2 regions of the Fictibacillus sp. 23RED33 genome follow, and region 2 is predicted to be linked to the other one. Evidence: riboswitches for the same ligand, from Rfam matches in the RefSeq annotation. Region 2 holds a riboswitch; the other holds the start of a gene.
The links. Region 2 has a riboswitch for FMN ahead of IHV09_RS19765 (ECF transporter S component). Riboswitches for the same ligand answer to the same signal wherever they lie in the genome.

Region 1 (6,172 bases), on a different contig from region 2:
TTCGCTTCATTTATAATTCCAGATGATCTGTTGAAATCTGTATCATTTATTCCGAAAGCTATACTTCTTTTAGAAGCGGGTTTTATCTCTATTGAGCTTTATTTACTATTTATCGTGTGCAGAAAGTTACCTAAAGTAAAGAAGTCGTACCGTGACTTAGCTGTTGATCTACCGTTTTTATTGAAAATCAAACTCGCTGTAAATCTTCATTTTGCACAAAGTCGCTTGATCGATTCTCTCGTCAGTGAAGTTACGATGTTCTATTATGCTTTCTTTTCCTGGCGAAAAGCACCTATGATGAATGGACAAACATTTACTCTCCATAAGAATACAAGTTATGTAGCTCTCCAGCTCATGTTGATCCACGCGCTTATCATCGAATCGATCGGTCTTCATTATTTCTTCAGTCAATGGAACCATACAGTCTCTTTGATTCTATTATTTATAAACATCTACTCTATTCTTTTTCTCATCAGTCAGATGCAAGCTGTAAAAAAAGTCCCTATAATCGTTACAAATCAATCGTTGATATTGAATATAGGATTTATTAAAAGCCTTGATCTGCCGTTTAAATACATCCAAGAATGGAAAACGTATGAAGGACCAGATGAGTTGAGTGCAGCAGAAATGAAGTATACGTTTGAAGCCCGAGTAAGTGATTTTATTCCGGAAAAACCGAATATTGAGTTGCTGTTGAAAAAACCTGTAAGGTCAGATATCATATATGGATTTAAGAAGAACGTGACAAGGGTAGTTATTAAAGTAGATAACCCCGCTGAATTAATGAGGCTTATTGAAAAGAGAATGGCTGATGAAGAATGTAACTTAGAAGATTAACAGTCTTTTTTTAGCAAATGTTCAATTTCACCTTGTTAAATGGAAATGCTATTGTTAAGATTTCAGAAGGTTACAGAAAAATCCTTTCGACAGGTGAAAATATATGTTTAAAAATACAGCAACTTCACAACAAAAAAAATCATTTCTTACTTCCGTTCAGCTAATCGTCATCTTTTATTTATTGTCCGTTTTAGTAGCGACTATTCTTTTAAGCTTGCCGGTCGGTCATAACGAAGGAGTAGAGTTGAAATTTATCGATGCCCTGTTTACCGCCGTGAGTGCAGTTAGTGTAACAGGTCTAACTTCTGTTAATATCTCAGAAACGTTTAATCAAGTTGGAGTCGTCCTTCTTGCCATCATCGTGCAGATTGGTGGGATCGGCGTTATGACGCTCGGTACAGCCATTTGGCTTTTAATCGGTAAACGTATTGGGATGAGAGAGCGTCAATTGATTATGACAGACCAGAATCAATCTACACTTGCTGGGCTTGTTCAGTTGATGAAGCAAATACTAACACTCATTATTGGAATTGAAATCGTAGGAACAGTATTGTTCTTTATCTTGTTTCAGCCTTATTATGATACAGAAATAGAAGTGCTCTATCACGCATTCTTCGCAGCAGTTACAGCAACGACGAATGCAGGTTTTGATATAACGGGAAGTTCATTGATCCCGTTTCGTCATGATTATCTCGTTCAGATCGTTACGATGTTTTTGATTACATCCGGTGCTATCGGATTTCCCGTATTAGTAGAGATCAATAACTTTATTAAAGAGCGTAAGTATTTAGAGCGTTATACGTTCACTCTTTTTACGAAAGTTACAACAACTACATTTGCATTATTAGTTATTACAGGAGCCATAGGGATTTATGTACTAGAGATGAATGCATTCTTCGAAGGTAAGTCTTGGCATGAAACAATCTTTTATTCATTGTTTCAGTCTGTTACCACCCGAAGTGGAGGCCTATCCACGATGGACGTCTCTGAATTCACAGTACCAACCCTTCTCTTCTTAGGAGTCATGATGTTTATTGGTGCTTCTCCAAGCTCAGTAGGAGGGGGGATTCGTACGACGACTTTTGCTGTAGCATTATTAGCAATCCTCTTTTATGCGAAGGGTAGAAACACGATAAAAATCTTTAAGCGTGAGATATACCCTGAAGATATACACAAGTCGTTTATTGTTATTATCGTTGCGATGGTGCTCTGTACGACATCCACTATTATCTTAGCGATTACTGACCCTATGCCGATCGAGTACTTATTCTTTGAGGTATGTTCAGCTTTCGGAACTACAGGGCTTTCCACTGGAATTACAGGTCAGTTGAGCTCAACAGGTAAAGTGATCTTAATGCTTCTGATGTTTATTGGAAGAATTGGCGTACTTTCATTCTTGTTCATTATCCGAGGAAAAGTGGTTACAGAGCACATTCATTACCCGAAAGAAAAATTAATTATTGGCCAATAAAAGTGATCACGTTTGAATTCACGCTGCTGTTTACTTATAATGAACATAAGTAAATAAGTCCTTCGGGGTCGGGTGAAATTCCCAACCGGCGGTGATGAGGCTTCAGCCTCTCAGTCCGTGACCCGGTTTTGCATGTAGCAGAAACGGTGGATTCGGTGCAATTCCGAAGCCGACAGTATAGTCTGGATGGGAGAAGGAACGTGAACACTTTTAGAATACCTGTGTTTGAAATAGGTATATTTAAAGGTTTATTTCGTTATATTCTTAACATTTAAAACCCCGGAAGCAATCTGTTTCCGGGGTTATTTGTATTAAGAAAAAAAGGACTCCTGCTTATGCATATTTACGATGATACTTACGTCATACGAGGGGAGGGAAAGCTTTTTGTTTACAGGCATTATCGAAGAAAAAGGTACGATAAAATCAATTTCTAAAGGCAACGAAACGATTGTTCTTACTGTTACAGCCCAAGAAGTATTAAAAGATGTAAACCTTGGAGACAGTATCGCAGTTAACGGTGTTTGTCTAACCGTAACTTCTTTTAGTAAAAGAGAGTTCACGGTAGATGTTATGCCAGAGACGTTTCGTTCATCCACATTGAGATTGTTAAACAACCGTGATTTGGTCAATCTTGAACGAGCGATGGCTGCTGGTGGCCGGTTCGGTGGACATTTTGTTTCCGGGCATGTGGATGGGACAGGAACAATCATTGAAAAGCGTCCAGAGAGAAATGCCATTTATTATACGATAGTGTTACCTGACCATCTGATGCGTTATTTTATGTTGAAAGGCTCTGTATGTGTAGATGGAACGAGTCTCACTATTTTTGAAGTGACCGAAAGTACAATTACTGTTTCATTGATTCCTCATACAGCAGAACACACGATCTTAGGGTCGAAAGGAACGGGTGACATCGTGAATATCGAATGCGACATGCTCGCAAAGTATGTACACAATATGTTGTCGCCGAAAGAAGAAACTACACAAAAGTCGAAGCTGTCTCTTGATTTCTTACAAGAGCACGGATTTTAGGAGGAGAGTTCATGTTTCACTCCATAGAAGAAGCAGTGGCAGATCTTAAAGAAGGAAAAATTGTGATCGTAGTAGATGACGAAGATCGTGAAAACGAGGGTGACTTTGTAGCACTCGCAGAAGGTATAACTCCTGAAACCATTAATTTTATGGTGACACATGGCAGAGGTTTAGTGTGTACACCGATCTCAGAAGAAATTGCGTTAAAGCTTGATCTTTCACCGATGGTAGTAGCCAACACAGATTCGCATGGCACGGCTTTTACGATAAGCGTCGATCATATTTCAACAACAACAGGTATTTCGGCTCAAGAGAGAGCGTCTACAGTACGTGAGCTTGTGAATGCAGATTCCCTACCTTCTGATTTCAAACGACCTGGTCATATTTTTCCGTTGATCGGAAAAAACGGTGGTGTGTTGCGAAGAGCAGGCCATACGGAAGCAGCCATCGATCTTGCACAAATGGCAGGCAGCAAATCGGCTGGTGTTATCTGTGAAATTATGAAAGAAGACGGAACGATGGCTCGTGTTCCTGAACTAGTCGAGCTTGCGAAACAACATAATATGAAGCTAATCACGATCAAAGACCTCATTACGTACCGAAACAAAACTGAGCAGATGGTAAAGCGTGAAGTAGAGATTAATCTGCCTACAGAGTTTGGAGATTTTAAAGCGATCGGTTTTTCGAATGTATTAGATGAGAAAGAACATGTTGCACTCGTTAAAGGTGAGGTTGCAACCGGAGAACCAGTTTTAGTCCGCGTTCATTCGGAGTGCTTAACAGGTGATGTATTTGGTTCAGCTCGTTGTGATTGTGGTTCACAGCTTCACGCAGCTCTTTCACAGATAGAAAAAGAAGGCCGTGGCGTTTTGCTGTACATGAGACAAGAAGGACGCGGCATCGGACTCATCAATAAGATGAAAGCTTATAAACTTCAAGAAGAGGGTCTTGATACGGTTGAGGCAAATGAGCAGCTCGGGTTCGCTCCAGATCTGCGTGATTATGGCATAGGAGCTCAAATTTTAAAGGACCTTGGTATCAGTAAGATGAAACTGCTGACAAACAATCCAAGAAAGATTGCTGGATTAAAAGGGTATGACTTAGAAGTGACCGATCGTGTGGCGCTTCAGATGCCTCATAACAAGAACAACGAAGATTATCTAAAAACAAAAAAGAGCAAATTGGGGCATATGCTTCATTTTTAAATCAGGAGGAATAGTCATGGCAAAATTATTTGAAGGACATTTAGTTGGTACAGGATTAAAAGTAGGTATCGTAGCAGGACGTTTTAATGACTTTATTTCAGATAAATTAGTTTCAGGTGCACAAGATGCATTCAAGAGACATGGTATTTCTGAAGATGATGTAGATATCGCTTGGGTACCTGGAGCGTTTGAGATACCGCTGATCGCTAAAAAGATGGCAGATAGCGGTAACTATGATGCTGTGATTACGTTAGGAGCAGTTATCCGCGGATCCACTCCGCACTTTGATTACGTATGTAATGAGGCAGCGAAAGGAGTCGCTCAAGCATCCATGACGAGCGGTGTTCCTGTAATCTTTGGCGTTTTGACAGTGGATTCAATTGAACAAGCGATTGAGCGTGCAGGAACGAAAGCAGGAAACAAAGGCTGGGAAGCTGCTGTGTCAGCTATTGAAATGGCAAACTTAACGCGTCAGTTAGGATAAATTGTATGTGTGTGAAAGCCCGTCACTTTTTTAGTGACGGGTTTTTGTTTGTTTTATAAAATCGATGGTGTACGAGTTTGTCGAGTGGTGTCGACTCGTGGATAACTTTTGGATTGAGAGCATGAACTCGTGGATTAAGTGTGAAAACTCGTGGATTGAAAGTGAAAACTTCTGGATTGAAAGTAAATAATGATAGGTACATATGAAAACGCTGTAGATTGAAGCGGCAACCTCACTTCAAGCACTCTTCTAAAGCAAAAATTAACAGCGTTTTAAATAATTTTAAGCATATCCAAAAGCAATTGACATAGTTATTAGAATAGTGTTAAGATTACCAAAGTTACAAACTACAAAATTATGGAAAGGATGGTTGTGTCATGGTGAAAGAAATGATTGTTACTCAAATTGCGGTCACTGTTGTAATCAACGATGACTCTACAATTTCATACCATGGCCTGCCGGAAGAGATGTATTAGGATTATCAATCTATATATCTGCCTTTTCTACATACATATTTGTACGCAGGTCACCCCAGTCGTGACGTGTGTTTTTTTGTGATTTTAAGCATACCGAGTTCGAATGGTATGTTTTTTTATTTTCGTTTGCACAGAAGAGTCAATCTTCTTTTTGCAATAGATTCACGAAACAATAGGAGGAGAAAAAATGAAAAGAAAATCATTTCATGTGTGGCTAGAACGCAAGGATCATACACTTTTTGGGTAGCTTCGTTAAACAACTGTTTAAGAGGATGGTAGATCGAGAGGAGAGACATTATGTTTTCAGTTTTAGGAAAATTAGCTTGGTTTTTTAAGAAACATTGGATACGTTACACGGTTGCGGTAGTGCTGCTGACTGGTGTTGGGATCATTGAGATCATCCCACCGAAACTCATCGGTAATATTATTGACTCCATTCATATGGGCACGATCACAAAAGAAGACATGATGCGGACTCTTGGAATCTTTGTAGCTGTCCTAATTTCGATGTACATTACGATGTACATCTGGATGTATCAGCTTTTTGGAGGCGCTTTTATTATCGAGCGTTCGATGCGATCAAGTTTTATGCGTCACTTATTAAAGATGACTCCTACATTTTTTGAGAAAAATCGAACAGGAGATCTGATGGCACGTGCTACAAACG
Region 2 (6,172 bases):
AAGATACGTTTTAACGAACTAAAGCGCCTCGTCCCTGGAATTACACAGCGAATGCTTACCCTACAGCTACGAGAATTAGAGCGTGACGGCATCATACACCGAGAAGTTTATAAACAAGTCCCGCCGAAAGTGGAATATTCTCTAACTTCATTTGGTGAAACACTGATCCCTATTATAAAGTCCATGCTTCAATGGGGAATTGAACATACGGAGAAAATCGTTCAACATCGTGAGCAGGCTGAAGTTAAGGATTAAAAAAAGAAAGCATCTCTGCTTTCTTTTTTAGTAGGTGTAGGCTTAATGTGTGCACCTTCTACCTATTAGTATGATATTCACCCGTACAGATTATTTCTGCTGGGCCAGTCATCCAAACATCTCCATTATCTTTCCAGTTAATGATGAGATCTCCGCCTGCTAAATGAACAGTAATATCCGTATTTCTATCTGCTTCTTCGTTTAGAACGGCAGCTACAGCTGCTGCACAAGCTCCTGTACCACAAGCTTGCGTTATACCTGACCCTCTCTCCCAAACTCTAAAGTGCATTTCACTTTTAGAAACCACTTCTACAAACTCTGCGTTTACCCAATCAGGAAACATTGAATCTTTTTCGATGATTGGTCCTAACGAATGCAGAGGCGCTTTCTCAATATTATCCACAAAGAAAACGGCATGTGGATTTCCCATTGAAACAGCAGTGAGTCTTAAAGGTGTCCCATCAAAAGATACTTCCTCATTCACCACTTGTTGGAGGTGGTCAAATCCCGTGACAGGAATTTTTTGAGGTCGAAGGATGGGGTTACCCATATTAACCGTAACGAGTGATACTTTATTGTTGTTATCTATTGTTACTTTTGCAGTTACTAAACCACCTAGTGTTTCAATCTGAAATTCGGTTTCTGTTACTAATCTGTTTTCGTACGCATATTTGGCTACACATCGAAGTCCGTTACCACAGTTTTTAGCTTCAGAACCATCATTATTAAAGATTCTCATTTTAACTGGCGCTAATTCGCTTGGGCAGATTAGAATCATCCCATCTGATCCGATGCCCGTGTAAGGATTTGAGACTTCCGCTGCTAACCTCGGCAGATCAGCTTCATCAATACACTCTTCAAACATGTTTATATAGATGTAATTATTGCCTAATCCATGCATTTTTGTGAATTTCAACGTATCCATCGCTTAACCCTGCTCCTTATGATTGACCTCTCAATTTTTCATCCGTATAAAAATAATCATCGTCGGCGTTTAGTATGGTTAACTTGCCATGACAACAAGGCATAATAAGTATCTGTTTAATTCCTTCTTGAGCAAGATTCAGTTGTTCTTCTTTAAAGGAAGTCAATACATTGTCTCGTTGGCAAAACGGACATTCCGAAATATAAATATCCTTCATCATTCTTTCATATGGCCATGTATATTCAAATGTTAATTTCATATCGGTTCATCCTCTATTTGGAAGGTATGGTTATTGCATATTCGTTCACAACTTACATTTTTTAAAGTATAATAGGTGATGTAACAAAATACAATAGCGATCCATCTTCGGGGCAGGGTGAAATTCCCGACCGGCGGTAATTGAAGATTCCCTCTTCATCAGCCCGTGAGCGAAAAAGTTTTCTTTTTTGCTGATCTGGTGTAATTCCAGAGCCGACAGTATAGTCTGGATGGGAGAAGATGTAGGTACAGCGGTTCAACTCTAATTAGAACCCTTTGTTTAAGCATGCCATTTTGTGCATCTTTTACATGCTGTTTATCATACTTACAAACTCCCTTAGTCTCATTAACTGACTAAGGATTTTTTGTGTGAAGCAGGCTGTGCTGCATTCGAAATCATGAGATGGCGCAACACAAAAGAGGAGAGATTTCAATGCAAAAGGGAAAGATCAAACAAATGGTAGCGGTATCGATGCTCAGTACGATTGCTTATGTACTGATGATGCTCGACTTTCCGTTCCCAGGGTTACCTCCATTTTTAAAGATTGATTTTAGTGAGGTGCCTGCACTTCTAGCTGCAATCATTTTCGGACCAGCGGCAGGAGTGATGGTGGAAGCCATAAAAAATGTTCTACACTACGGGATAGTAGGAAGCTTTACCGGAGTACCAGTTGGTCAATTAGCAAACTTTGTGGCCGGTATTCTATTCATTCTTCCAGTATCCTACTTATTCCGCAAAAAGAATTCTGTTAAACGTCTTTCAGCGGGCTTGATCTTAGGAACGGTTTTGATGACATTTATGATGGGTCTGCTCAACTACCTAATCATCTTACCAGCCTATACGTGGTTCCTTGGTGCTGATCCGATGTCTAGCCAGATGATGCTTGATCTTATATTAAAAGGTATAACGCCGTTTAACTTGATAAAAGGTACAATAATTACACTGTTATTCGTAGCATTATACAACCGAATGCAGCCATGGGTGATGAAACAGATCGCTCAACAGGCCTAAATATAGAAGATAAAACCGCAGGGGGGATGATTCCCACTGCGGTTTTTTTATTGTTCATGATAGGGGTATTAAGCTGGACTGGCGGTTAGATTGCTTGTCGAAATTTAGCGAACCGCCTTTATTTTAGAATTTAGACTTAATTGAACGTCGTTTCGACTTAATTAAGTCTTATTTCGACCCAATTTTGTTTGCTTAGACTTAATTATAGATGATGATACCCTAGCTGGTATTATTCAGGGGACTATGTCCCAAGTGTGACAGAGAATTGCACCGCACGCTATCTGCTAAAATCCTCTCTAACAAAAAAAGATGCTCAAGCATTAGCTTGAACATCTTAAAATGAAACCATTCTTATAGAATAAACATACCTGCGATTGCACCGCTTAGTAAGTTTGCGATTGTAGCTGCGATTACAGCGCGCATTCCAAGTCTTGCGATGTCAGGACGACGAGTAGGTGCCATTGCTCCAAGACCACCTAAAAGGATCGCGATTGAAGAAAGGTTCGCGAAACCACAAAGTGCGAAACTTACAACCGCTACTGTTTTCGGCATTAAGTCTGGAATTTGAGGTGCGAATGAAGAATAAGCAACGAACTCGTTCAATACGATTTTTTGACCGATGAACGTACCGGCTTTAACTGCTTCTTCCCACGGTACACCAATAACAAATGCGATTGGAGCGAAAATATAACCTAGAATTTGTTGAAGTGTGATCTCATAACCGAACCAGCCACCGATTCCGCCAAGGATACCGTTAACTAAAGCGATAAGAGCGATGAATGCAAGTAACATTGCCCCAACGTTAAGTGCGATTTGAAGTCCATCTCCTGCACCTTTTGCTGCAGCGTCAATTACGTTTACTGTATCTTTATCACGTTCTAATTTGATCTCACCCATTGTTTCAGGCTCTTCTGTTTCAGGAACAATGATCTTAGCGATCGCAAGTCCTGCAGGAGCACACATAAAGCTTGCCGCGATTAAGTATTCTAACGGTACTCCTAATAGGTAATAACCAATCAATACAGAACCTGCTACTGATGCTAGTCCACCTACCATTACAGCAAAAAGTTCAGATTGAGTAAGACGGTTCATATATGGACGAATAACTAGAGGTGCTTCTGTCTGACCTAAGAAAATATTTGCAGTAGCACTCATTGATTCTGCTTTACTTGTTTTTAATAACTTAGATAATGCTCCCCCTAAAATTCTTACAACCCATTGCATGATGCCTAGGTAATAAAGAACTGAGATTAGAGAAGAGAAGAAAATGATAACGGTTAAAACTTGAAACGCAAAGATAAATCCTTTTCCTTCTGCTGGAATCATACTTCCAAACAAGAAAGTAATTCCTTCGTTCGCATAAGCAACAACGTTTGAAACTTTTTGTGAGACGCTTTGCAATGCTTGTTTTCCAGCATCCCATTTAAGAACGATCAACGCAAAAGCAATTTGAATTGCTAGTGCACCGATTACCGTTCTCCAGTTAATCGCTTTCTTATTTTGAGAAAGTAAGAATGCGATTACAAGAAGAACGAGCATACCACCTAATCCCCATAAAATTTGCATATTCGTACACCCCTTTTGTAATTTGGAAGAAAACGCTTACTATTAGCACGTTAGTTGTCAGACATCCAATGACTGACCCTTTTCTAATGTAACAAATTTCGACAAAAATGCAATCGTTTTTCAAAAAATTATATGCTAGATATTTTTCCCAATCATAACTCCCTTATCCATAGAAAAAGCAGCTATCCCATTTTTAGAATAGCTGCTTTTTAAAACATTCCGTTTTCTTCTATATGATTGTAAATATTTTTCACAAGTTCATCTGATGTTTCTCCGTGAACGATATCTCCATTTACGAGAGCAAACATCGACTTTGCACAGTGTCCACAATACCCTAGACACCCATACTCGATAACGTCTAGATCATAGTCTTTCTCGAGTTCTTCGAGCGCTTTTTGTGCACCACTCGCTAAATTACTTACACAAAACTCTATAATCGGTCTCATTTCCGTCTTCACCTCTTGATGAATCCATCCTAACGGTTTCTATAGTTGTAGTCAATGTAAACACTCATTCTTCCTGTGTTTTTTCTATAAAAGAGTTGTGAAATTGTTGCAAAGTGCTATACTTAAACATGTCAAAAACGTGTAATCGTTTACTTATTTCGAGTTAAGGTTATTTACTTATATATGCATTTTTAAAAACAGATAAGAATTGTCTTGAAAGAAAAGGGGAAATGACAAATGAAACACCTCGTTTTACTTGGCGGAGGATATGGAAATATGCGTGTGCTAAAGAGACTTCTTAATTCCTCAGACCTCCCTGAAAACATTCAGCTTACGCTTATTGATCGTGTACCTTATCATTGTTTAAAAACTGAATACTATGCACTTGCTGCAGGTACCATATCGGATCATCATGTTCGTGTAACTTTTCCAGATCACCCACGTCTAAATATTAAATATGGCGAAGTTACTTCAATTGATGTAAAAGAAAAGAAAGTTCTATTAAAAGACCAAGATGCAGTTTCATATGATGATTTGGTTATCGGCCTAGGTTGCGAAGACAAATATCATAATGTCCCTGGTGCTGACCAATTTACGCTCAGCATTCAGACCATTGATAAGTCTCGTCAAACGTATCAAATTCTAAACAACTTGCATGCTAATGCGGTTGTTGCAGTAGTTGGTGCCGGTCTTTCAGGAGTTGAGTTGGCATCTGAACTTCGTGAGAGCCGTCCGGATCTTACAATTAAACTCTTTGACCGTGGTGATATGATTCTTTCCGCTTATAAGAAGCGATTGAGCAACTATGTACAAAACTGGTTCGTTGAACACGGTGTTGAAGTAATCAATAATTCAAATGTAACAAAGGTTGAAGAAGGCGCTCTTTATAATCATGACGAAAAGGTAGAGTGTGATGCTATCGTTTGGACGGCAGGTATACAGCCGAGTCGAATCGTTCGTGATTTAGATGTTGAAAAAGACAGTCAAGGACGTGTTGTTCTAACTGAACATCATCACCTTCCAACCGAAGAGCATGTATACGTTGTTGGAGATTGCGCGAGCCTTCCTTATGCACCAAGTGCACAATTAGCAGAGGAGCAAGCAGAACAGATCTCACAAGTCCTTTTAGCTCGTTGGAACGAACAGCCTCTTCCTGAAATGAACGAGATTAAACTAAAAGGTGTTATGGGTTCTCTTGGTAAGAAGAGCGGATTTGGTACGATGGGTAGCACTGCTCTTATTGGTAGAGTGCCACGCTTATTAAAATCAGGAATTCTATGGTTGTATAAATATCAAGTATAAGAAAAAGACCCATGCAGCAGCATGGGTCTTTTCTCTATTTTTACCAATAATAAGGACGAAAACGACGAATTCGGTAAAAAGGAAAACCAAAAACTCCGAAGCCTGGAAAAAACGGCCCGACAAAAATGATACGGCTATTACGGTCAGCGTTCTCACCTGGCATGATCATATACATGTTATCCTGATCATAGCTATGCAATTGACCGTGATATACATTTCCATCATTCAATTCGATCGTAACCTTCTGTCCCATGTACTCGAGACAAAGATCATGATAATGATGGTGATGATGTCCTGCATATGAGGATGATTCATCTTTATGACTTTTACCTTTTAAAGGGTTCAACAATACAATTTGCCTCCTTTTTTCTCTATACATCTTATTCTTAAGAGAAAACAAGGCGTGTG

Region 1: another riboswitch for FMN. It lies ahead of ribE (riboflavin synthase); the one in region 2 lies ahead of IHV09_RS19765 (ECF transporter S component).

Annotation. Positions count from the first base shown of each region.
Region 1 is NZ_JACZDX010000001.1:72,844-79,015, forward strand. It holds gene IHV09_RS00450 (hypothetical protein) at 1-837, shown strand, start outside; gene IHV09_RS00455 (TrkH family potassium uptake protein) at 941-2,308, shown strand; FMN riboswitch at 2,363-2,510, shown strand; gene ribE (riboflavin synthase) at 2,693-3,340, shown strand; gene IHV09_RS00465 (bifunctional 3,4-dihydroxy-2-butanone-4-phosphate synthase/GTP cyclohydrolase II) at 3,352-4,545, shown strand; gene ribH (6,7-dimethyl-8-ribityllumazine synthase) at 4,562-5,029, shown strand; gene IHV09_RS00475 (ABC transporter ATP-binding protein) at 5,803-6,172, shown strand, end outside.
Region 2 is NZ_JACZDX010000009.1:31,201-37,372, reverse strand. It holds gene IHV09_RS19780 (winged helix-turn-helix transcriptional regulator) at 1-255, shown strand, start outside; gene dapF (diaminopimelate epimerase) at 314-1,180, opposite strand; gene IHV09_RS19770 (hypothetical protein) at 1,197-1,439, opposite strand; FMN riboswitch at 1,539-1,684, shown strand; gene IHV09_RS19765 (ECF transporter S component) at 1,872-2,450, shown strand; gene IHV09_RS19760 (NupC/NupG family nucleoside CNT transporter) at 2,802-4,016, opposite strand; gene IHV09_RS19755 (YuzB family protein) at 4,226-4,462, opposite strand; gene IHV09_RS19750 (NAD(P)/FAD-dependent oxidoreductase) at 4,700-5,764, shown strand; gene IHV09_RS19745 (LSM domain-containing protein) at 5,805-6,113, opposite strand.